DNA from 2 places in the Peribacillus sedimenti genome. Region 1 is predicted to be linked to the other one. Evidence: riboswitches for the same ligand, from Rfam matches in the RefSeq annotation. Region 1 holds a riboswitch; the other holds the start of a gene.
What was found. Region 1 has a riboswitch for cyclic di-GMP ahead of V1500_RS06875 (hypothetical protein). Riboswitches for the same ligand answer to the same signal wherever they lie in the genome.
Positions count from the first base shown of each region.

Region 1 (12,229 bases):
TCCGGGAGCAGCCGTTAATGTTAACAAAGGACCAACATGAAGCTGGCAATTCATAAAAGGTCTATGTTTTGTCCATGCACTTTTAAAAAAAAATCAGTAATCTTCATTCCATACAGAAAAAATGCACTTTTTTGATGAGATTTACGTCCAAAATATAGCTCCTTTTAATACAGCAGCGGGATAAACAGAACTTGCATGCCAATATGGCAAAACATATGAGCTATCATGGAATACTCAAGCCCCTTCTTCCAATAGAGGTAGCCGAACAAAATCCCTCCCAACCCGTTCAAGAGGAAACTCCTTGCGATCATAGTAGCGGTAAGGTCGCCGAACAGCGCCTCTGTGGCTGGAAGATGTCCTGCTGCGAACAAAACAGCTGCTACAGTAATGGCACTCCAATAAATTGCAGCAGGAATTTCATCCTTTTTTCTGGCAAAAAGGTTTTTTAGAATCCAGACGAGCAGACTCATGAAGAAAAGCCTGAGCATGACTTCCTCAAACACACCTCCGTAGAGGATTCCAGCGAGCAAGCCCTGGAAGGAAAAGTGTACATCACCCTCCCCTAACTTCTCAATCTTATCCGCGAAGTAAAATCGGTCTGCAGCCACCGTGAAAAAAGCAAACATAATCCCGCCTGCAATGGATGCAATCAGACCGTTTTTCTGAAACTTCGTTTTATCCTCTTTCAAAAATAAGGATTGCAAAATATCTACTGTCAGACCCGTTCTTCTAACAAGTTTAAATCCAATAAATGAAAGAATAAAGCCTGTGACAATCATTTGCAGTGCTGTAATCCCTGTCAGCTGGCCAGTCGTTAACGGGATCTCCTCCCTCACTTCTGCCGAGATGTTCCCCAATTGGTAAGGAACCAATATAACTGCTCCAATGGCACACACTGCCGCTAGCAGCAGGGAGAGTTTCAGATCAATCCGGTTCATTGTATAGTCTCCTTCTTAATACATTATATTTCTCATTCTCTCTGATTATATGATGTTAGCAATATTTTCCTCCATTGATTTTTGATGCAAAATAAAAAAGGCAATGGATGCTTTCCATGCCTTTGTTTGAACTATATATTATTCCATTTATTATCAAACAGTTTCCACTGTTCGCCGCTCATTCCGGGTTCCAAAGACAATCACTCCTCACAGTCCGTTTGACGCCTGTCGCAACCAGCGCAAGATGAAGCATCATTTATTGTTAATCCCTGTAATTTATGATTGCTTTCCTCAAGCACCTGCTTGATCTCCTCCATTTGTTTCATCGCGGCCTTATATCCCAAGTCAATGAAATCAGCTGCTTTTTGGAAATCCAAAGCACTGACAAACGGCGATTCAGGATATAGCACGAAGTCTGCAAAACTATGCTCTGCCTTCATTTGTGTTTTTAGATGGAAATAAATCACTTGATGCAGCAAGGTACTTAACCCAACCGGCCGATCAGCCGTTTTCATCGGCGATATAGGGTCTACAGCTATCACATGTTTTGCTCCCATTGCTTTACAAACCTGGACCGGGCAGTTCACTAAAATGCCCCCGTCATATAATGTCCTTCCCTTGTAATGCATCGGCTGGAATAATAGCGGAATGGCAAAACTTGCCCTTACTGCTTCACCTATGAGAGCTTGATCATCCCAATCATAGCCTTTGACATGTGTATTGGAAAAAACAAATATGCGTTCTTGATCCATATCCGTTGCGACAATCCCACACGGAGTTCGCAACGATGATAAGGACTTTCCTTCAGTCAGTTCATCCATAAGTCCTTTCAGCCTGTTTCCTTTTAATAACCCTTCAAAATCACGGTTCAGAAATAATGCCTTCTTCAGAATAGCCCGCCAGTCGAGATCGAGATGCCGTCTGTTAAGTGTCGGAACAATTTCCTCCAACTCCGATGGGCTGTAACCGAACGCATGCAAGGCAGCAATCATTGAGCCTGAACTGGTTCCTGCTATATGGGAAATCGTTATTCCGGCTTCATTCAACGCCCTTATCACGCCTATAGCTGTACAGCCTGGGATTCCGCCGCCGGCAAGTGCCAAACCAGTTTCCATCTGATACCCTCTTTCAGCTTATCTAATAAAGGTCCTGATTATATTATTAAATTCCCTAGTATGGTTCCCCGGAACTTCATGACTGGATTTTTTAATTATGACCAGCTGGTTGTTTGGAAGAAGACGAGCCGATTCATCAGCATACCTTCCTGAAATCCTGTCCTTCTCTCCATATACAAGCAAAACAGGTTTTTCTAAGGAGGGGAGCCAATCGTGGCAGGAATAGTGAAGGAATGCTTTGTAATATGAATGTGCATCTGCCGCATTGGTCCGCCTTGAAGCTTTGTACAATCGAAGAAACCTGTCAAATGTATTAATATTAACAATTGATCCAACAAAAGCTAAAGGAAACATGATATGTCTGCCCGCCAGAAACATCGCTCCTTTTACCAGCCCTTTTAAAAATGGGTCTGCAACTTTTGGTGCAGTGCCAATCTGTATCAGGCCTTCCACCCGCTCTGGATATTTTTTAGTGAATTCGAATGCAACCGAAGCACCCGCTGAGTATCCGCAAATCCAGGCAGTTTTAACATCTATATGGTCGAACAGACAGAGCAGGTCCTCTGCAATGTCGGAAAAATCCCAGTCAGTCTGGCTAGGCGACGAATTTCCATGTCCCCTCAAATCAAAAAAAACTGTTCTATACGACTGTGATAAATCGTTTACCTGACCCTGGAACACTTCGCTTGGAAATACTGGCGGATGAACAAATACGATTGGGGTCCCATTGCCCTTGACTTCATAATAAATATGATTTCCTTTATTGTTAACGAAAGGCACTGGTTCCATCCACCTTCCCTGAATGCTGTTAGGATATCAACACATAACTCTTATTTTTTATACCTTAAAAACTGTAAGATAAACCCTTTTGAAGATTCAATCCACACTTAAAGCTGAAAAGGAATGCTATGAAAAAATAAAAAGCCGCCTAAGCAGCTCTAAATTATTCTAAATTCTTTATAATCTTTAAACATAAGAAAATATTAATTCTAACAATCTAAAAAGAAAGAATTTAATACCTTAACCAAAACATCAGGCGAGAATAGTTTCTTAATGAAAGCTAATACTGTAAAAGCTAAAGAATATAAACACATCATGTACCCGTTTTCGCAGGCGTATCGTTGGTGTGTTCTTTTAACCTTTTCCTGGAGTTAATTAAACTGATTAGGCATAGGAGACTCATAGGGGCACAATACCAGATGAAAAGTTGCCCGCCATCATTATAGAAAGGAATGTAAATAACGGACACAAAGAATAAAACAACAGATAATACAAAATAAATGCCGACAGAGTTATGGTAAAAGGAATAGCGGCTCCAATTTACATCGCCAACATGGCTTTGTATTTTCTTGTCAGTTTGATAAAAAAGATATAAGGAGATAATTAAAAACAGGGCATAAAACGGAAGTGTGAATACATACCAGTAGACGTCTAAAATTCGTAAATAAAAGCTTAGGAAGAAGAAAAATCCGGATATAAGCAAGGGTGTAATAAATTTGTATGCGTTTACATTATTAGGTAAACCAAGCACCTTGATCACTCCTTTTTGTAAATCTAAATATGCAGCAAAACTCTTACTTTAATTATACTGTTTCCCGCCGCATGCAGTCCAGTAATTAACAGAATTGGCAACACTATAGCAATCTCTTAAACCCTAAATTGGTAAATCCATAAACCAATCCTTTACTTACCCGGCCGCCTGGAAAAATGATAAACGGAAGTATAAATGATGCTGTTTGCCAGCGAAGCCCTAGTCCGACAACCACTAATATAAGTATCCCTTCCAATGCAAACCCCTTTCCAGATTAGGAAAATCCAATGGCCATCATTTTCAGGATAAGGTGTAATAATAAACCCGATACAATTCAAGTAACAGCGGGAGAAACAAAGCCAATCCCAAATCGTGCGTGATTTTTACCCATCCGGTTGGTGTCGAATCCATTACAGTTTCTTGTATTTCAGCCTGCCGGCTTTTAATCCATGCCCCCCTCTCCACAAATGTTTCCTATCATATTATCTTTATTAAACCATCTCCTGAACATTCCATTGGCCCAGCAAAATTGATGTGCTAAATAAAATGACTACAGGTTATAAATTTGACCTGAGTGTAAAACTAAGTAAAAGATTAGAGCAAAGGATGGGTCTTATGGATTTTTTTCATAGCCACGATACACTTACTGCAATCGGGTGGATACTAAGGGGTTCACTTGCTTTTTTCTTTTTGGTGATTGTTGCGAAAGTCTTAGGGCGTCGTGCTATTTCCCAATTACAAATCCTGGACTTCGTTATTGCGTTGGTTGTCGGAGACATTATCGCCCACCCATTGGCAGAAGCCGATGTGGACTTTAAAGGAGCAATGATTACAACGGTTGTAATTGTGATCCTCTATCTTGGGGGCATTTTTCTAAGCCTTAAGTGGTCCTGGTTTAGGGTGCTCATTACCCACCCTCCAGTCACCATTATCAAGGACGGAGAAATCCTTTATCAGGGATTAAAACAAGCAAGAATCTCAATTGATATGATATTGGAGAAGCTGCGCCAAGAGAAAATAAGTGATGTGAAGAAAGTAGCATTGGCAATCTCGGAAGCAGGCGGTAAATTTTCGGTTTTCCTTGACCCAAAATACGAACCTCTGACCCCTGCGCTTTGCAAGCTGGAGACAGAGCCATTCAATTTGCCAAGGACGATAATAAAGGATGGCAAAATAAATGCAACCGAATTAAAAGAAACTCACAAAGATGAACGTTGGGTGATTACCCATTTGGAACGGTTTTATCAAACTGAAGTCAAAAACGTTCTCCTAGCAACCCTTGATAGGAAGGAAAATCTGCACGTTTTTTTGTATAAATGAAAATCCACTAAGATTTGTGCCTGGCGATATTCTTCCAACATACAAAAATTTCCCCCCTGCATTTTAGAGTTCAACTCGGGATTTTCTATATAATTACGGTTAATTGCTCCCCATCACAATCTATCTCTTTGTTAAACTGTCTTTTGATACAGAGCCCAACATATAGACGAAATGCGGGAAATGCTTCTGCAATAAAGGAAGGTGTTTTTTTTGTTCGCGGCCCACCGTAAGATAATACTCATATTCATATATTGCTCGCATAAATCCCTTGCTATAGACCCACAACTCCAAAGCTAACCTCCCTTCTGTGGATTGAGTTCAATCATCCCCCGCCCAAGACATGACGATAGTGTCGAGAAGTTCTCCTCCCTTTGCTGTGGCTTTATCGTGGTCAATTCCGGGCTGGCGCATTATTTAGGGCTAGCACTGCAAGCCCGATCACGCCATTCCATTTGTTGTCCCCAGCGTACTATTCAGGCGCAAACAAGACTACATGTGTTTTAGCGGTTTGGAAATATTAACTGTATGTACAATGAGTAGGAGGAAGGATATGGACTTACAATCAGGAAAATATTTTTGGCCAACGACTTTCCCCGACGCGCCATCCTATCCAGCAGTGGAGCAGGATCTCAATTGTGATGTGTTAATAATCGGAGGAGGTACTTCCGGTGCACAGTGTGCATACTACCTTGCAGGAACTGACCTTGATGTGATCGTAGTGGAAAAGCAAAAAGTGGGCAGCGGCAGTACTGCCTCTAACACCTCACTCATTCAATATTCAGGGGAAAAGATGTTTACCGATTTAGTTAAAACATTTGGAAACGATTATATTCAAAGGCATCTATATTTGCTGAAAGAGGCAATCAAAGAAATCGAGGCGGCGTCCCAGGCAGCCGAAATCGAATGTGAATTCAAACTCAGAGACACCCTTTATGCTGCCAGCTCAGAGAAGGATATCGATCGCTTGAAAAAAGAGTATGAATTCCTGAAAGAGCATCATTTTGAATTGACCTTTCTGACAAAGGAAGATATTGAGTCCAAATATCCATTTAGCAGAGATGCAGCGATTTATTCATATAATGATGCTGAACTAAATCCTTTTAGATTTACCCACGGCTTATTTGATTACGCCGCCAAAAAGGGTGTCCGCATTTTTGAAAAAACAGAAATGACTGACCAGAAGTATGATGAAGAAACGGAACGGACGATCATTTCAACAATGGCCGGGCATACCATTTCCGCCCGCTATGTTATTTTTGCAGCCGGCTACGAAAACACGGATATAAAAAAGGAGCAAAAAGCATCCTTTGTCAGCACCTATACGGTAACAACGAATCAAGTCGATGACCTCTCTTCATGGTATAAGCGGACACTGATTTGGGAGACGGCGCGCCCCTATTTTTACATGCGTACCACCACCGACAACCGTATCATTATTGGAGGCCTGGATGAAAATACAACTGAACCTGAGGAGAGGGACAAAAAACTGATACAAAAAAAGGATAAACTCATTGAACAGCTCAACAGCATGTTTCCGGATATAAAAGTTGAGGCGGAATATTATCTTTCGGCTTTTTATGGAGGAACGTCAGACGGAATTCCCATAATCGGAAAATACGACAAGTACCCCAAAAGCTACTTCCTAATGGGTTTTGGCGACAATGGCACTGTATATAGCCAGCTGCTTTCTAAAATTATTGTCCGGGAAATTGTCGAAGGTAACAGCCCGGATATGGAGCTGTACTTGCAGGACCGTCCTTTGTTACAAAAAAAATAGTAAAACAGGGCACTGCTGGCAGTGCCCTATAATTTATATTATAAAACGGATAAAAAATAGAGTATCTGCTTTAGGATAAGTCTGGACGCCATGTTTTATTTCTTTCAACCATAAAATGAACAAAAATTAAAATGCTGAACTTACAAATCATCCTTTTTAGCATGCGTGTTACAGGATTGGAATCCGATCAAATCCGACCCTCTTCTTCTAATATTTTTACAAAGGCATCTACCACTTCTGGATCATAGTGGGTGTCAGCCAACCTTCTTAGTTCATCGACAGCAAACTGAATATCTAATCCCCGGCGATAGGCACGGTCCTCTATCATAGCGTCAAATGTATCACTTACTGCAATAATGCGGGCTTCCAGAAGAATTTCATCACCTTTTAATCCATGCGGATAACCGGTACCATTCAATCTCTCATGGTGCTGTTCAATGATTTCCGCTATCCCATCGTAATAGAGATGTTTAACCATTGCCGCCCCATCCAATGGATGACGTTTTATTATTGCAAATTCCTCGTCCGTTAACTTGCCAGGCTTGTTTAGAATTTCTTCAGGTGTATTTATTTTTCCTACGTCATGCAATAGGGAAGCTATATATAAATTCTCGAGTCTTTCCTTTGATAGCTTTAAGCTCTTTGCAATTTTCATTGCATATACTGAGACTCTTTCACTATGTTTCAGGGTATATCGGTCTTTTTTCTCAACTTCATCCACTTTATTTTTTAAATCTGTAACACTATCACTTAACTGATAAAAGGTTGGCTCAGTAATTATCCATAAATAAACTACATCTGTTATGGTGGTAAAATGGACAGGATCTTCTAAATTTTTTGCTGAATAATAGTCATTTGGTCCAAGCCTAATTTTTTCGCCATTTAGCTCACAAACCATTTCACCTTGCAAAATATAAAAAAACTCCATTACATTAGGGTTGTCACTGGGATATACATAAAATTCATTATCGTATGCAATAGTTTGTATCATGCATTCGACTCCGTCTCCATGTGCAAGCAAACCAATACTATACAAATCAAAAGAAACTTGTTCTATGAAAGAATTCTTTTTCCCTATGGTAAAAGCCACATGTACCACCTCTAAATTATGGTTGCATAAAAAACGAGCCTACTTTAAAAATAGACTCGTTTTCTCATTACAATCATATAACAAACCATGTATTACCATCAATGGATATTTATTAAAGGCTATCGTGAGAATTTAATGACGCGCACAGGATCAATCCACACCCATCTGTCAGCAAAGCGGACCAATGTCCAGCTGCATTCTGCAATGACTCCTTTTTCAGCAGCCTTTTTAATCGCTTCATTGGACATTTTAAGTGTTTCATTGTAAACAGTAGTAATGACTTTATCAAGATCCTCTGTAAATTGTTTTGTTTTTTCCTGATATTTTAGACTTTTACTATCTAACTTCTCTTTAAGCTTATTTATTTTTTCGTTTATTTTCTTTTCATCCTTATCTTCTTCTGTAACCATCTGGTATGTTGTTGTTTCTATCTCTGCTTCGATAGCTGCCATTTGGCTTTGTATTCTAGATTGCTCTTCTGCCAGCTTTCTATCAATCTCTAAAAGTTTCTCATTTAATTTACTTCTGCTATCTGCATCTCTAGCTTGGTCTAATTCCGCCAAAGTCTTTGCTTTTTCTTCTTTTAATTTAACGACTTTGTCGCCTTCTTCTATCTTACGTACTTCGTATAAGTATTTTCCATGCAGCTCATCAGCCTTTTTTACTGCGTTTTGTATCTTCTCATCAATCTCTCTATTTGTTTTTCCGATCATTTCCAATGCTTTTGAAATATCATCGTCTGTCGATGCAAATGCAGGGGATCCTACACTTAAAAATAATAGAGCTGAAAATAAAATCGCCAATACTTTTTTCATGAAACTACCCCTCTCCTTTAATCATATCGAAATATTAAAAGGCCCTTTTCTTTGCAAAAGGGCCCTTAGGTTTGCAACTGGCTGGCATAGCAAAATGTTCCCTGCTTTAGCCCCTTTAGCTTTGCGTCCATATCCTTTCAGATAGGTTGCCCTTATTGAATATGTAATTTAGTATATTTTTACTATAAAGGGAAAAATGAACCAAGTCTATGTCTACTTTTGTAATATTATGTAAATTATTAAGACTTTTTTAAAAAAATCTATTTATACTGCTGAAAAATGCAGCAAAATAACATAGAAATTTAGGAAAAACTAGTATTTTTGATGCGGTTTATGTAAGAGTGTCTACTCACCCGCCATTTACCACAAGTACTGAACCTAATGCATGGTAAGGGGCACAGTCCAGATTGCTTGAAATCCACTTTCTGCCTGGGTCATAATGAATGTAAATGGAGCGTGCGACCTTTATGTCGCACACCACGTTATCATATCAAGATATTTACACGCATAAACGCTACCAGTGGGGTGATTTAAATTGAAAATAGGAATCATTGGACTCGGGGATATTGCACAAAAGGCGTACCTCCCTGTCCTTTCTGAAAAAGAAGGCATCGAATTGGTCCTGTGCACGAGAAATGCTGAGACTTTGAGCAGATTATCCAAGAAATATAGAACGGAAGAAACTGTCCACAGTGTGAACGAACTGATCAGCAAAAACATTGATGCGGCCTTTGTCAGTACGGCGACAGAAGCACATTTTGAAATAGCTGAGAAATTGCTTCAAAGCGGAATACATATTTACGTAGACAAGCCTATATCAATGAATTATGAGGAAACCGAAAGAATTGTCCAGCTTTCACAAGAGAGTGGCAAGATTGCAATGGTCGGCTTCAATCGAAGGTTTATCCCGAGGGTGGATGAGCTTAAGGAGCATGGGAAAGCGTCCTTGATCCTCATGCAAAAAAACAGATTCGCTGCTCCGGATCATGTAAGGAGGTTTGTGGTAGAGGATTTTATCCATGTGGTAGATACGCTTAGATTTTTAATGGGAAGTCCGGTACAGGATGTAAAGGTAGAGTTCCTAATGAATGACGATATAATGGATCATTTGGTGATCCAGTTAATTGGCGACGGCTGTATTGCCATCGGAGTCATGAACAGAAATGGCGGCGTTACAGAAGAAACTATTGAATATCATACAGGACGACATAAATATGTAGTAAACAGCCTTGTGGAAACAACACATTTTCATAATAAAGAGATAAGCATAACTAAATTCGGCGACTGGGAGCCGACCTTGTACAAGCGGGGCTTCTATCAAATCGTGGACCATTTTATCGATTGTGTACAGAATAATAAAACTCCCGATCCATCGATTCAAGATTCCTTGATCACTCATGAGATTTGCGAAAGAATCGTTATCAAGATAAACCAAGATTCGTAAACATATAATATCGATATAATGGCAAGCCAGAGATAGTTCTGGCTTGTTTTCATATCTATGTAAAACTGCCCTGTTAAAAAATAGCTAATCTCGAAATGCATGAGTTTTTTATAGTAAAATGACAGCTTTGCCGGTTTAAAAAGCACGAAATATCCACATACGATTCCTTGTCACTTTGCCAGACCTCCCATTCTTTCAACTCTTTCCCCTATCCCCTTTAAACTTCAGCCTTTCTTTATTCAGTCAGACCCAGCTGATCTCAGCCTCCCCCATATTGCTCTTTGATTGTTTCTAGGACTGTATATACTAGCCTTTTCTCACCGTTTACATGTATTTTCAAAAAATAGCCATCCTAATAATAATTCTAATTATATAGAGGTTACGGATGAAACGATCCACTCGCCTTCTGCAATGAACGTCATTATGAAACTTGAAGGGAGATCTGGTTTTGAAACTGTATCAGATAAGAAAAGGGCAATTTGTATACTATAACAACGAGTTACACAAGGTATATGGAGTAAAACCAATGTATAAACTATCTGTCCATCTTATTAAACTGAGGGATTTGACACAGCATATCACCAATGCTGCCAGTGTGGAAAGGTATATCGCTAAGGAAAATGACAGCTTTATTTTCAATCATAAGGTATACACGCTCAAGAATAACCAACATCCTCAGGCAGGAGATTTTATTTTGATTAACAATCCGACTCCGGATACCCTGGATAATTATTCATTAAATGAAATCGAAATAGTGGAAACTGTTGATAGAAAAGGAGTAGTAACAAGTGATTCTAACGGAATCAAGCACCATGAATATTTATTGATGGTACCTGGCCGTGCGTCTGACAGCCACCCTATTGATTATAAAGATATGGTCAATATGGCAGAAGAATTCATAGATGAAACGGGGCAGCACATTAACAATCAATTAACTCCAAAGCTGGGGGACATCTATAAAAAGGTGGACAGCGATATTTTAATCGAGACGATGGTCGTGGCAATCAGAGGTGAAGGCGTTTGCCTTGGAGGCGGTTTAGAGGTGTCGCAAGACGAGCTGTCGGATTTAAATAAGTGGGAATTCCAATATAACGCCTTCGATACCTGACTTCAAAACCTGACGTTACTTTCCCTGCTGAATGAACAGTATAACGGAATACAATATTCTTCAAACGTGCCAGGAGGTCTCTATGGATCGTAGTAAATTACAAGAAAACAGTGTTTTTATTATCTCATTATTGCTTACCCTCATTTTCATTGTTTGGGGAGTTTTTTTCACCGAAAATCTAACCAAGATCACGAACGCCATTTATAATGGCTCCATTGATTATCTCGGATGGGTTTATCTTGGTTCTACCCTATTCTTTGTGTTTTTTTCCGTCTATTTACTGTTTTCAAAGTATGGCAATATTAAGCTCGGCAGGCAGACAGACGAGCCTGATTTCAGTACTGGATCCTGGCTTGCGATGTTGTTCGGTGCGGGAATGGGGATCGGGATAGTTTACTGGAGTGTAGCAGAACCAGTAACCCACTACACAGCTCCTCCCTACGGCAAAGGATATACTGTCGAAGCAGCCAACACAGCTTTAAAATATACCTTCTTTCATTGGGGGCTGCACCCATGGGCTATATACACTGTCATTGGGTTAGCCCTTGCATTTTTTCAATATAACAAGAGGCTTCCCGCGGCCATCAGTTCAGCATTCCATCCGATTTTAGGCGACAGAATCTATGGACCGATAGGCAAAACGATCGATATCCTGTCCATCTTTGCAACAGTTTTCGGTATCGCCACTTCCTTAGGGCTTGGCGCCATGCAGGTCACTGCGGGAATGCATGATATATTCGGTATCCCCCATACGTTATATAGCCAGCTGATTGTCATTGCTGTCGCAACAGTCATTTTTATCTTCTCCATTACCACAGGATTGGAAAGGGGGATAAAATACTTATCCAACTCAGCCATCATCCTGTCTGTAGCGATTATGGTGCTGATTCTGCTTGCAGGTCCGGCGCTGACCGTTATTCAAGTGTTTTTCAATACGATGGGTCTTTATATTAGTGATTTTTTAGAAATGAGCTTAAGGATAAATCCCTTTGGCAAAAATGAATGGATTGCATCATGGACCTTATTTTACTGGGCATGGTGGATAGCATGGGCTCCATTCGTCGGAATGTTTATTGCCCGGGTCTCAAAAG
Region 1 covers NZ_CP143547.1:1,374,548-1,386,776, reverse strand. The annotation lists gene V1500_RS06910 (CPBP family intramembrane glutamic endopeptidase) at 165-938, opposite strand; gene V1500_RS06905 (patatin-like phospholipase family protein) at 1,139-2,053, opposite strand; gene V1500_RS06900 (alpha/beta fold hydrolase) at 2,072-2,833, opposite strand; gene V1500_RS06895 (hypothetical protein) at 3,688-3,840, opposite strand; gene V1500_RS06890 (DUF421 domain-containing protein) at 4,200-4,904, shown strand; gene V1500_RS06885 (NAD(P)/FAD-dependent oxidoreductase) at 5,455-6,681, shown strand; gene V1500_RS06880 (HD domain-containing phosphohydrolase) at 6,869-7,771, opposite strand; gene V1500_RS06875 (hypothetical protein) at 7,891-8,586, opposite strand; cyclic di-GMP riboswitch class I at 8,656-8,747, opposite strand; gene V1500_RS06870 (Gfo/Idh/MocA family protein) at 9,122-10,030, shown strand; gene V1500_RS06865 (hypothetical protein) at 10,479-11,138, shown strand; gene V1500_RS06860 (glycine betaine uptake BCCT transporter) at 11,221-12,229, shown strand, end outside.

Region 2 (12,229 bases), 1.7 Mb from region 1:
CATTTGGAATTACTGAAGTACATAGCGAACTAAATGATGATTGGATGGATCTGAAATCCCTATTTTCTATAAGAAATGGTTTTTAACAGTGTAATGACCCTATTATTATTTATGGTTTTGATATGTGCATGGTTTCTGGCGAAATAAAATGTAAGAGAACCACTTTTAATTTCTATCGCATTTGTAAATGTTCCTGCAGGTGTTTTAACCGTTTTAGTTAAAGAAGTAATAATGTTTATTTGTCTGGAGCCGTCATACCATGTTTTCCCGCTCACCAGTGGAAACGGAATGACTAATTTTCTTCCACCGTCGGATGTTTCGTAATATAATCCATTTTTAGTTTCATCTTCAATATAGCTAATATGATATCCGTTTCCTTGTGCCTCCCATACATTCTTACCTTTTATTTTTTGTAAATAACGCTGGGTACCGATGCTTCCTGATTCCCAATAGGTGTACACTTTCTTCTTATCCTTTTTGAAACTTATCTGAGGGGATAGTTTTATATATTTGGTTTGTACAAAGGCCTTCTTTTTATTAAACCATGTCTCTGACCATCCATTATTAGTGAGCGAATACACATGGATGATGCTTCCTTTTGGTATGGAACCAAGTCTAGCGGAAGAAGCAGTGGCTTTTTCTCTGAGATTCAGTTTGCTGGCTGTGACCGTACCAGAAAGTATAGGTGAGGCATGTGATTCTATGGGGATCGAAGAAAAAACACAACAAACCATAACGAGAGCAACTATTGCTTTCATAATATTATTCATTTTCGTATGCTCCTATTTGATTTTTTCTTACCAATATCTTGGTGAAAAGAATAATTTACTGTAGTCGTCGGTGAGTTAGAAATTTGTTATTGAGTGTGTCATTGATATAACGTGGCATCTTTATTGTAGTGTTTGCTGAAGGAAATAGCTGCACTTTCATTTTTATTAAGTGGTAATAAATTTTCCCTTGAACTTCCGCCTGCCTTTCTCTGTAAACGGTCAGCTTAAGATATAAAAACAACTGGTCATATAAATTTGTCACCTCCTAATGATAATATTATACCTTTTTCTGAAAATTTCCTTTAGTGTAGAGATGCTTTTATGAGATATGATAGCCCCTTTCGTTTTCACGGGTACCACATTTTATGATCCAATAATAGGACTTTGATGCTTGTAACACGATTATGTGCCCAGTGTATATAAACGATTGTTTTCCAAATGAGATACTTATTTCTATTAGTTTACATTTGTAATAAATGGAAATATGCTATAATTATGCTATGTCGCTAGATTTGTATATTTGTGGAAAAAACGAAAGGAAAAGGAGAACTCTATGTTTAAAAAACTGTTTCTAGTTATCATTGTCTCTATTTTGTTAATGACCGCCTGCGATTCGATTAAAGGTGTTAATTTAAATCAAATGATTTTAAATAACGCAAAGATTAAATCGGGTCAAAGCTACACCGTCGTATCCCTCGATCTTGCTTATAAAAAATCGGACATAAAAGATAAGGAGTATCTAAAAGTATTGGATCTTTTGGATAATTCCAAGCTTCATGTTCAGACAAAAATGCAAAACGCTGACACCTTCTCAATTGGCGGATTTGTTCAGCTTAAACAAGGCAAAATTCCATTCCAGTTATATTCCGATAAAACACAAATGTCACTACTTCTGGATCAGGCTTCCAAGGCCATCCGCCTTCCAATGCAGGATGCAGGTTCAAGTGAAAAATTCGTTCAAAACATTCAATCCAAACTGCTTCCTTCAGTGGTGAAGGACCTGCCCAACCCTAAACATATTAATGTTGATACCAATATATCTTATAAGGTAAATGGAGAGAATGTAAAAGGCCACAAAATTCATGCTGAAGTATTTGCCAATGAGGTACCAGGACTATTGTTAACATTTCTTGATAACCTGTCAAGGGACCAAAAAGCTCTTAAAGAATTTGCTACTGTAGTCAACGAATTGAATAAAGTGACAGGAGACGATACAGTAGTTTCTGTAACAGAGCTTAAAAACTTGCTACTGGAATTCAAGGCGGAATTTAAAAAATCATTACCTGAGATGAAAAAATCAGGAATGTTCGATAAGAGAAACTTCCTAAAAACAGATATTTTAGTAGATAAGAACTTTAATGAAAGAAAATCTTACACTGAGATAAAACTAAATAAGCTTCCAGCAGATAATGGAGGCCTAAACGGAATTACATTAAAAGTTACTCAGGAGGTGTGGAATATCAACAAAAAGGTAACAGCTCAAAAGATTAATAGGACGAAATTTTTGAGTGCAGATGCTTCAGAACAGGAATTTCTAGCAACATTGGACAAAAAACGTAGTGTACTGTATCGGGTGATAAAGTCTTTTTAAGGTCACTGTAGAAATAGGAATATAGAAGTATTAGAGTACTAGGTTTCATAAAATGCAAAGGAACGTAGAAACAATAGCAAGGGACATTCCAACCTAGGTAATCACAGCATCCAACTTGGCTAATTGGATGCTGTTTTTTTTATTTATGTTCTAATAGCTGGCTGTCCAATCTTGCTGAAGGGTTCTTCTATAAGAATCATTCTTTCTATGATTTCGGTTAAAATGGGAACAAGAGACCCTGTATTTTTTTCTGATTAGTCAAAGAGAGAGTACCCGGTCCCTTTCGTAACGAAAATGGTATTTGTTTGCTATAACGAGAGGGGGAGCTGCTCCCTTAACATTGACTCAACGTATGCGAATAAAACATGTAAACTGATGCAATATCCCTCTTACTCTTTTTTCTTCAACAAAAAAACGCCTGAAAAAGGCGGTTTTCCTTAGTGTATGAATGGGGCAGGGCTATCAATGGGACCTGTCTTTTTATTTATTAGCTACATATTGTGGAGCTGTTGTGATTTGTACTTGAATACTTCCATGTTGGTAAACGGTGTTAATCATAACCGGGAATCTTTTGTTGTTTGTAAATTTAAAATCGTACCCGCCATATGATACAGTAGCGTCCCTTCCGATAGGCACATACCCGACTGGTTTTGAATGATGGTGAAGTTCTGTTATTTCTAAGCCAGATCGTTCTACTGCATTATATAAAGTACTGGATGTTTGGCAAATTCCACCGCCAATTCCTTCAACTAATTGTTTGTTGACGATTTCGTTTGCCTTTTGGTACCCTCTTTCAACCGAACGTTCGCCCACAATAAGATTATACGAAAACCGATCTCCTGGTCCAAGGATGACTCCATCTATCGCTCGAGCGGATAGCTCTATATTTTTGCTCCTCCCTACAACGGATCCGTTAAAGCTCGTTGTATAAGAAGCCAATACTGAACGTCCTATATTGGACAAATCATTTTTGTGTACATTTTGCTTTGTTTCTTTTATTGGCACATCTATTTCTCTCTGGAAGGCCGTTGCCCCTGTCAATCTGTGCACAAGTTCTTTACTGTCAAGTACGACACGGCTTTGGCCCGGTTCAATTCGACTGTCCTTTTTCCTCATGGGAATCATTGGGCGATCAAACTTTACTTCTAGCTGTTTTGCTATAGTTTGTACAGCTTGATTATCACTGAGCAATGATTGTTTTACTTTTCTTATTACGGTTCCATTTCTCGAGTCCACTAAAGTCAGTACTGGTTCAGCAAATTGCTTGTTTGCAACAGTTATATCTTTTGTAATATGTTTAGTTATGACTTGAGTCGAATCATTGGAGGAACCCAAAGCGACCCCCTCCTGTAAACCCAAAAAAACCAATACCCCCAACATCAAAAACAAACCAATAAGAGCAATATTTTTTTTCAATTCCCCACACCCGCACTATTTATTTTTCCTATGTTCATGACCGGAAGTATCAATGCCATAACTGATATTTTTGGGCTCATCTCCTCCTGGAACAATTCTTTCTTACTTCTTTTCCCAATTATATTTCAACCACGCTACAAGTTCTATTACTTATTTCGAATATTACAAAAAACTGTGCGACACTAATTGACAAAAATATTGCTCAGATCATACTTAGGAAACTTGGAGATAATTATTAGATTTATATTACTCATTGCTGTGTAATACCGCCTTTTTTTAAACACCACTGTATAACCCGGTTCATCTTTATCTATATTTTTAGTCACAAAAGTCTGAGTGAAGTGATGATAGACTACCGTATATATTGAAGTACTATACAGTTACATCAAAAATGCTCTTAGACACTGGTTAAATTGTTCCTTCGTGGGGTTTTACACGAATATTTGTTTATCACACATTACTGATGAAGAAGCCAGGGTAGGAAAAACGGTAGTGTTTTTTATAGATCCTGAATTTTAAGTCGTGATTTGTTGGAAATTTACACCGAAAAGTAAATGAATCATAAAGTGATTATTGGTAACATGAAGAAGAATTATTGCTTAATACATGATTTGAAAGGGTGATTTATTCCCGAAAGTTTTGCTTGACGTACTAAAATTGTGATGTTTTATTATGAATGTAACATGAAAATGGGGAAAGGGGTGGAACAGCCGAGGACCAGATTGTTATGACAGTAGATATTCTTCTACTTGGGCGGATAAGAGTAATGTAACGAATAAGATTTGAAGTACTAAGAACTGATCATCAGTAAGGAGGGTGTTCATTGAATAAACGCAGTGCTTTTATTATGTTCGTCATTTTAATAAGTTTGCTTCCTTTTCAATCAAGTGAAACTGCTTTTGCAACCACAAATAGTCCGAAATCCAACTATATAGTTTATATAACAGGTAAAAAAGCAGATATTTTTAATAAACCCGTAGGCAAAAAAATCGCTACAATTAACCAATCTTATAATGAATCTAACGATCCCATTCCAACCCCTAATACTCTCCTAGTAAAAAAATTCGTAGCTAATCACTGGGTGCAAGTCACTCACAAAACACGTGGCGGAAAGATGATTAAAGGATATGTTCAAACAAAATATATATCCGCGAATTACATTTCAGCAGATTATGCCGTTATTGATAGTGTGAATGGATTGTATTTAAGAAAATCAGCTAGTTCAAAATCCAAGGTGATTATAACTATTCCTTATGGTACGCGAGTAAATCTCATTGCGGTTTCTGGGTCGAAAAATGAGTGGTATAAGGTTAAGTATAATGTGAACAATAAATCATTTATCGGTTTTATTAGCAACAAATATGTACGATAAATACTAAATAAAATCCTTGACCTATTGCATGACTAAAAATTAAAAAGGGCATAGATTATATAGGGTAGTTTTCAGGACAAAAATAAAGGTTAATAGCCTAACTAAGAAGGATTAAAAAATAAAAAACGTATAACCATATCGTTGGAAATGGTAATTGGAGCCTTTCGAAGCAAAGGTTCTTTTTTCTTTTAATTTTATGCCAGTTCAGTGACATATGAAGATGAGGTACCTACCAATTTAAACAATGATATCGCGATTCTCCCATTTTGTTACTTATACACACAATGGAAAATAGTAACTCGAAAAAAATGAAATATTGTCGATAAATAGCTAAATAAACCGTATGTTTTTAGACTATTTTGCATACTTTTAATATTTAATTTTTTTATCTTGTTTTTCTAAAAATTTTATTATAATCTTCTTATTGTAAAAGATTGGTTTTTATTCACAGTTTTTCTCGAACGTTATCAAACAATAAGGAGATATGAGAAAATGATGAAAAAGAAGGCTATTAAACTTGCAACAGTATCAGCAATTGGGTTCTCGACTATTGCGGCTGTTGCACCAATCCAGTCAGCAGCAGCTACTAATCTAAAAACAACAGTAGAAAACGCCAAGAAAGCAATGTACGCACCCTTTGCAGAGCTTAACAAGATAGGGAATACGGGCAAGACAGTCCCTGCCTCAAACATGATAGCACTTATCAAAAAAGGGGAAGCTGCCTATGAAGCGGCGACCAAAGACGTAACACTTTACGGTGGGAAAGATGCTACAGCATACCAGGCTATCCTCGATAGCTATAAAATATATCTTCAAAGATCCGAGAAGTATGTGACAGCACTAAGGTCAATTTCCAGCTTCTATAAGGAGATCGATACAGCGTCCCAGTCTAAAAATGTAAAAGCGCTGGGTGGCACCCTTGGCTTAGCTAAATATAAGAAGAATCAGGCATATTTGGCCATTGAAAAAGTATACGGGCCTAAAAACCGTCAAGTACTTACAAAAGCCGTGAATAAAGTATTAAATGGAAAGATAGAATATCTTACTAAAAAAATCTCTGGATTAAACCCAGTTGTTAAAGTAGCGCGTGTCCTTTCTAATTCATCAGTAGAATTACAGCTGGCTAAGTCCTATAAATTGGAGGATTTTGAAGGAGTCATCGTAACAGGTACGGAACTACGGAAGACAGGGAAAGTCACACTTTCTCCAGATGGCAGAAGATTAACGATAAGCCAGGTTACACCTGCATTCATCAATAATAGAAAATACGCAGTCGCAGTGAATGGTGTGATATTGGAGCGTTCTGGTTTTAAATATGACACCGCAGTTGTGAATGCATTAAGGATTTATAGAGTAGAAAAAACCGTCCCAAGCTATGGAGCTAAAACGATGATCCAAAATGGGGCGACTGGAGTTGAAAAGTATTATATAGATGCACAATCCGGCGACCGAAAAGACAATTATGTTGAATTTGTATTGAGTAAGCTGCTGTCGTCCGCTACACAGAAAAACATAAAAGGATACGTCAAGGTTTATGATGTTACGAGCGGGAAAGTGGATGTTACAAAAAATATGACGATTACTGTATTGAAGAATAATACAATCCTGCTGAATGTGAATGATGTCCATATTAGGTCCAAGCATAAATACCGCGTGGACATCAGTGGGAATCTGAAAGGGACTACAGGGACAAAGCTTGGTGGAACTCAAATATTCACCTTCACGGTTCGATAAAGCAATTGGAAGTCCTCTTCTCGAACTAAAGCTGGATTCCAACAAGCCAATCCGTTCTTTCGTTCATCATAATGAGTGCTTTTTTCTATTTATAGAACGATAGATAATTTACCGAGAATGCTTGAAAACACTATAGGTAAGTAACCTACCGTGTGAATTTAGTGATTTCGTTAGGCGGCGTTTATTGGACATGAATCCGGTATGTACGGAGCGCATGTCCTTTTTATTTCTTCTTAATTTTAGTTATCTTAAAGTTTGATAGATTTGGTTCAAAGTAGCCTGAAGTTACAAACATTCCCACTGCATAAAACATTCAATAATGGTATTATTACAATTCCTCTGTCAACCGCTTCAACCCCCTCCTAAGCTAAATTAACAGATTAAATCTTACAATATAGCTAAACGCATTAAAAATGTGACTTATGAAGAAAGTTAAGCAAGAACTTTACCAGCTTTATATCCTCATTTAAAGATTTAGGTCCTCTCTCTGTGTGTTCTTATATCAATATACCTTTTAATTTTTATAATTGTTTTCATTCATATTTATAAAAGGTTAATAAAAAGATATAGATATAACGATATGGTACCATATGCCTGTTGTTTCAACATTTTCTTCATGTTACCTTAGTAAGGAAAAGGAAAATTATATGTTGAAAAAACGTAGAGAGGTATCTGAGATGATAAAAGAGTGGAATTTACTGCGTACCATTGCCTGTTTGAGTATTGTTTTCCTGCATAGTACAACACAAACAGGCAGAGCAGTAGGCTATCCAGAGATTGAACATTATAATATGCTGCGGACAGCTTTGTGTTATGCGACTCCTACCTTTATAGTCCTTTCAGAAATCATCCTTGCAAACCGATATCCTGATCGTCTGCCGGAAAAGTTCTGGTCCAAACGATTTAAGTGGATTTTCGCGCCCTATGCGGCCTTTGCGATTATCGATGCATTTGTTACGAAACACTTTACTCCTGGCACCGATCTTGGTGAAAGAATATTTCTCAATTTAGTCATGGGAAATTATGAAGGATATTTTATTTTAATCATTTTTCAATTTTATTTGCTCCATTATGTGATTACCAAGTACAAAATCCCGACCAACTGGCTGCTTCCAGCTAGTTTGATGATTATGGTCGCCCATTTAACAATACTTAATGGAAATCTTCCATTTGTACAGGAAAATAGAAATCACTTAAAAATTCCGTTTACAGCCTGGATCGGTTATTTTGCAATAGCCTATATAATAGGGAAGCATTATCAATCTTTCGCCAAAAAAATCTGGAAGTATAAATGGCTTTCGTTAGTGGGAGTCGCTATCGCCATATTTTACTTCTTCATGTCTTATCAATCTGGAAACTTTAGGGTGGCATCTTACAGGCATGACCTGTTTCCTCTAGTACTTGCCATCATCGTTGCTGTTTTTGCATGGGGCCAGCTTGTACCGAACCTTAAAGTCATTAATCTGATAAGCAACTATTCTTTTGGAATTTATCTTGTGCACTGGCAGGTTCAACGGTTTTTGGCTCCCTATGTCGCCCCATATTTTGAACATACAAGCACAAGGGTCATCGGTCTTTTCTTTATTACCCTGGCGGTATCAATAGTTATTATTAAAATTATTCATGCTTTGCCATTTGGCAGTTATATAGTAGGTAATGTAAAACGAAGAGTCGGAAAGAGAAAAGCAGGCTACCAAGTCGAGCCAAAGGCTGCTTAACAAGAACAGTTTTTATTTGAGAATTGCATTAGCCAGGCTTAAGTAACGTTAAATTAACTAAAGCTTATTCAACACATGAAATATTCGCATCATAAGAAAAACATCCCCTTTGATCGAGGGGATGTTTTTGCTTTGAGAAAAATTTACCATTTGAGTAAGTCTATTGTATCATATTTTTTGTACAGTGGGATAGGGGTATGAAATTTTGTTGCTGTTGTGTCGATCTAATACTGACATTACCAACCAGCTAAGAAGCAGCGATGCTATTTCAGTTTATGAAAATAGCTATGTAAGGATATCAAAGGATTTAGTCAGCAAAGAGCTTAACTGTTACTATAAAAAACGGTAGTAAAATGGTAACCGATATAAGTGTTGGCGAAATGAGGTATGAAGATTTGCATGTATGTGCTGCTGCGGTGTCATTAGAGGATTTAACACTATTAACAATGCATCCTAAGGCAAAAGATCTGACCTTAATTGATGAGGATTGTCAGATTTGAAAAGTATGCCGTTGTCTGTTGTTGGTTACACCATAACTAAAACTAATAAAAGTTGAACTCAATGTTAAGGACTAGTGACAAAGCTAGTTCATTTTTTAATGGAAATATGGATAATAACAATCTATCTCTTCGTTGATAGGTGTAAGTCGAAAATTGTAATAATTATTGGAAAAGTTATCATGGAAAAACTCTGGAAGTTATTTCTATAATAATTGTAAGAACATGCAATAATTTTGGAGAAATGCAAACTTATTGAAAGATAAGGACGCAAAGCCACGAATCTAATGTTACCGAATCGATAACTATGATAGTCGGGCTGCCGCAAAGAGGATGAAAAGGATTACATGCCTTTGTTATTAATGAAGGAAATCTGGACACCTTTTAGGATGCTAGGTATTAAGGTATTCAGGACCGAGGAAGGACACCACTATATAAAAATCTGGAATAGTAGCAGAAAAAAGCTTCCCTTTTAAAGCAGAGCATCGAGTAGAAAAGATATGTATTAAACGGTGACAGTGCGCGTCGATCACCAAAGCTCTCAATACAGGGGAGATTTGGTGAGTGGCTTTTTCTTTTTTTGATTCAATGGTATCCCTAAGATCTTTAGCTGGGTAGATAGATAGGGTTCAACATGCCAATGGAAGAGAAAAAATTTCGTATATGAAAACCTAAAAATTATAAGTTATTATACAGCGAATACCGTAGTGTTATCGATTCGAATAATCAGGGATAAAGGAATGAGATGTTGCGCTTTTGCTCCGATTCGGCTTGCCGGTCCAGGTATATCATGATCCTGAGACTCATTTAATTCTTATTATTCATCAGCATTTACTGGGGCAAAGAGATAAAATCTCAGTTTTTGGCACGGATTACAATTGATCCTGCCAGACTTGTAGCTGCCTCAGATAAGATACGTAAAGAATTAGGCTGGGAAACAGAAATAAAACTGGAACAAATTATAGAGAGTGCGTGGAAGTGGCATCCAAGGAATATAAAAAAGGTCAAGGAATGATATAAATAAATAATAGAAATATATCCACCTCACAGTTGCAGAATATTTGGGTGGATATAGTTGAATAGGAGAAGTAATTGGGCCACCGGATCAATCATCCCTATATCTTCTCCTGTGAAGAAATACCTAGACAACTACATAGCTATACCAAGTAGCTTACCATCCTGAGAGGACTTCGCGTTTACGTCACTCCGTTATTGAATATGTCTTCCTCTTTTAACACCTTTCCACTTTTACAAGAAATTTTATTAAATCCCTTGTGGTTGAATGTATGGCAGAAACAGCACTCAGAGGGGGCAGAAACCAGCAATATTGAGTTTGCTACCCTTTCGTTCCTTCCAGTCGGATGGTCTATTTAATATAAAAAGTGTTCGGTAGGGGACTCGGCTGTATATGTAGTAGATCCACTGCCGTCCAGGTACATGTCAGCACCCATTCGTATCTTTCGGAAGTTGGAAAATTCATTGTCTCTTAAGGCAGCGATGGCGCACCAGATTCTGTAGCCCTTATGCGTAAATGCATTAAAAACCACCAATCAACAGATTGGTGGTTGAGATATTATATGCGCTTTGCTCCAATAAACTTGGGTTTCCAGTATGAATTGCTTGTAGAGGAGTAGGAAACTCCTTTAGATGAAGCAGAGTGAATCATCTGACCATTTCCAAGATAGATGGAAACATGTGTTGGTCTAGACGCCTTGTTTGGTGCAAAGAATAGCAGGTCCCCAGGAAGAGGAGATGAAACGCGTGCACCTGTGCTGTACATTTGTGCAGCTGTCCTCGGTAAAGTTTTGCCTGCCTTGTCAAAGGAATACTTCACAAGTCCAGAACAGTCAAATCCGCTTGGAGTAATTCCGCCCCATCTATATTTGACCCCTAGATTGCTTTTTGCCACGTTGATTGCTACTGCACGGTATGATGATGCTGCAGTGGCTGCAATAGGCTTAGTTGCGGAAAGATATCTTGCATTTACATAGCCTTGTTTCTCGGAAGCTGTTACCTTAGCCCATCCGTTCGCTTCATTATGTACAGATACCTGAGTTCCAGGCTTTAGCTCAGTGATGATCTTAGCGTTTGCTGAAGCAGTGGTGCGCATATTTAAAGTGTCGTTTACGACATTTACATATTTAATGGTTGTTTTTGCTGGTGTTGCTGCCTCACCTAAGGTTGGTGATACTATTATGATTGCTATGGCAAGAGTGACTATTGCGACAATTTTCTTTAACATAGTGTTTTACCCTCCTGGTGTGGCTGATAAACCTACTATATAACAAACATTTTACGACAATTTCACAGGGATATTACAATTAGATTACAAAATTCGGGTGATAGTGCCAAAAGTAGCTAAATGGGTGGATTTATCTTCTGGTTTGTAGGTACTATGTTGTATCTATGATGCGAAAAAACGGGTCAAAAAAGGCAGATTTTTATCAAAGTGGAGGGCTTGTGTTTCTGGAATGTAATAAAAATGTATTATTTATTAGCCCGTTATGTAGGCTTTTAAAATAATTCAGCTACGTTTTTATTCTTGCAGTTATTAACATGTGTAATTAACTCCCTCCTCAATAAGGTAATAATACTATGCAAATTCCTGAACGGTGACGGATATTTGTTGCACCGTCGGTAATTCAACAATTTGCGGACTGATGGTTCGGGTGCTGTCTAGGATTCTAGCGAATTATTTGAAGTTCAACTGATATTTCTACACCCTATTGTGCATTTTCAAATACATCTTTCATGATATCGACCTATTGTTCTGTCTCTTTCTGAATGACAGAGATTAGCCTGTGGTAAGTGTAGTAGAGGATTACGTTTGTTCAGCCAATTACCATACATAAGAAGAAACACTGAAATGTAGTAGACTTCATAAAAAAATAAAACAAATACAGGGTTTTAATCAGTCAAAAAAATATATTAAGATTGGAGAATATACCTGGAAATTGACATTATTATTATGTTTCAGTTTAGCGATAAAAGGAGTTTGTCATGGAAGTTAAATGGTTTTCAGTAAAGAAGAAGCTGATATTGTTTTCGCTCCTTCTTTTATTAATTCCCCTTTCCATTATTACGATTCTTGCCAATGGAAAGGTCCGGGAAATGACTGAACAGGAGTATGT
Region 2 covers NZ_CP143547.1:4,745,547-4,757,775, reverse strand. The annotation lists gene V1500_RS23315 (SH3 domain-containing protein) at 60-770, opposite strand; gene V1500_RS23310 (hypothetical protein) at 1,324-2,361, shown strand; gene V1500_RS23305 (VanW family protein) at 2,842-3,777, opposite strand; gene V1500_RS23300 (SH3 domain-containing protein) at 4,601-5,149, shown strand; gene V1500_RS23295 (hypothetical protein) at 5,642-6,883, shown strand; gene V1500_RS23290 (acyltransferase family protein) at 7,531-8,601, shown strand; cyclic di-GMP riboswitch class I at 9,334-9,425, shown strand; partial or broken gene V1500_RS23285 (hypothetical protein) at 9,888-10,113, shown strand; gene V1500_RS23280 (C40 family peptidase) at 10,672-11,340, opposite strand; gene V1500_RS23275 (ATP-binding protein) at 12,099-12,229, shown strand, end outside.
Region 2: another riboswitch for cyclic di-GMP. It lies ahead of V1500_RS23285 (hypothetical protein); the one in region 1 lies ahead of V1500_RS06875 (hypothetical protein).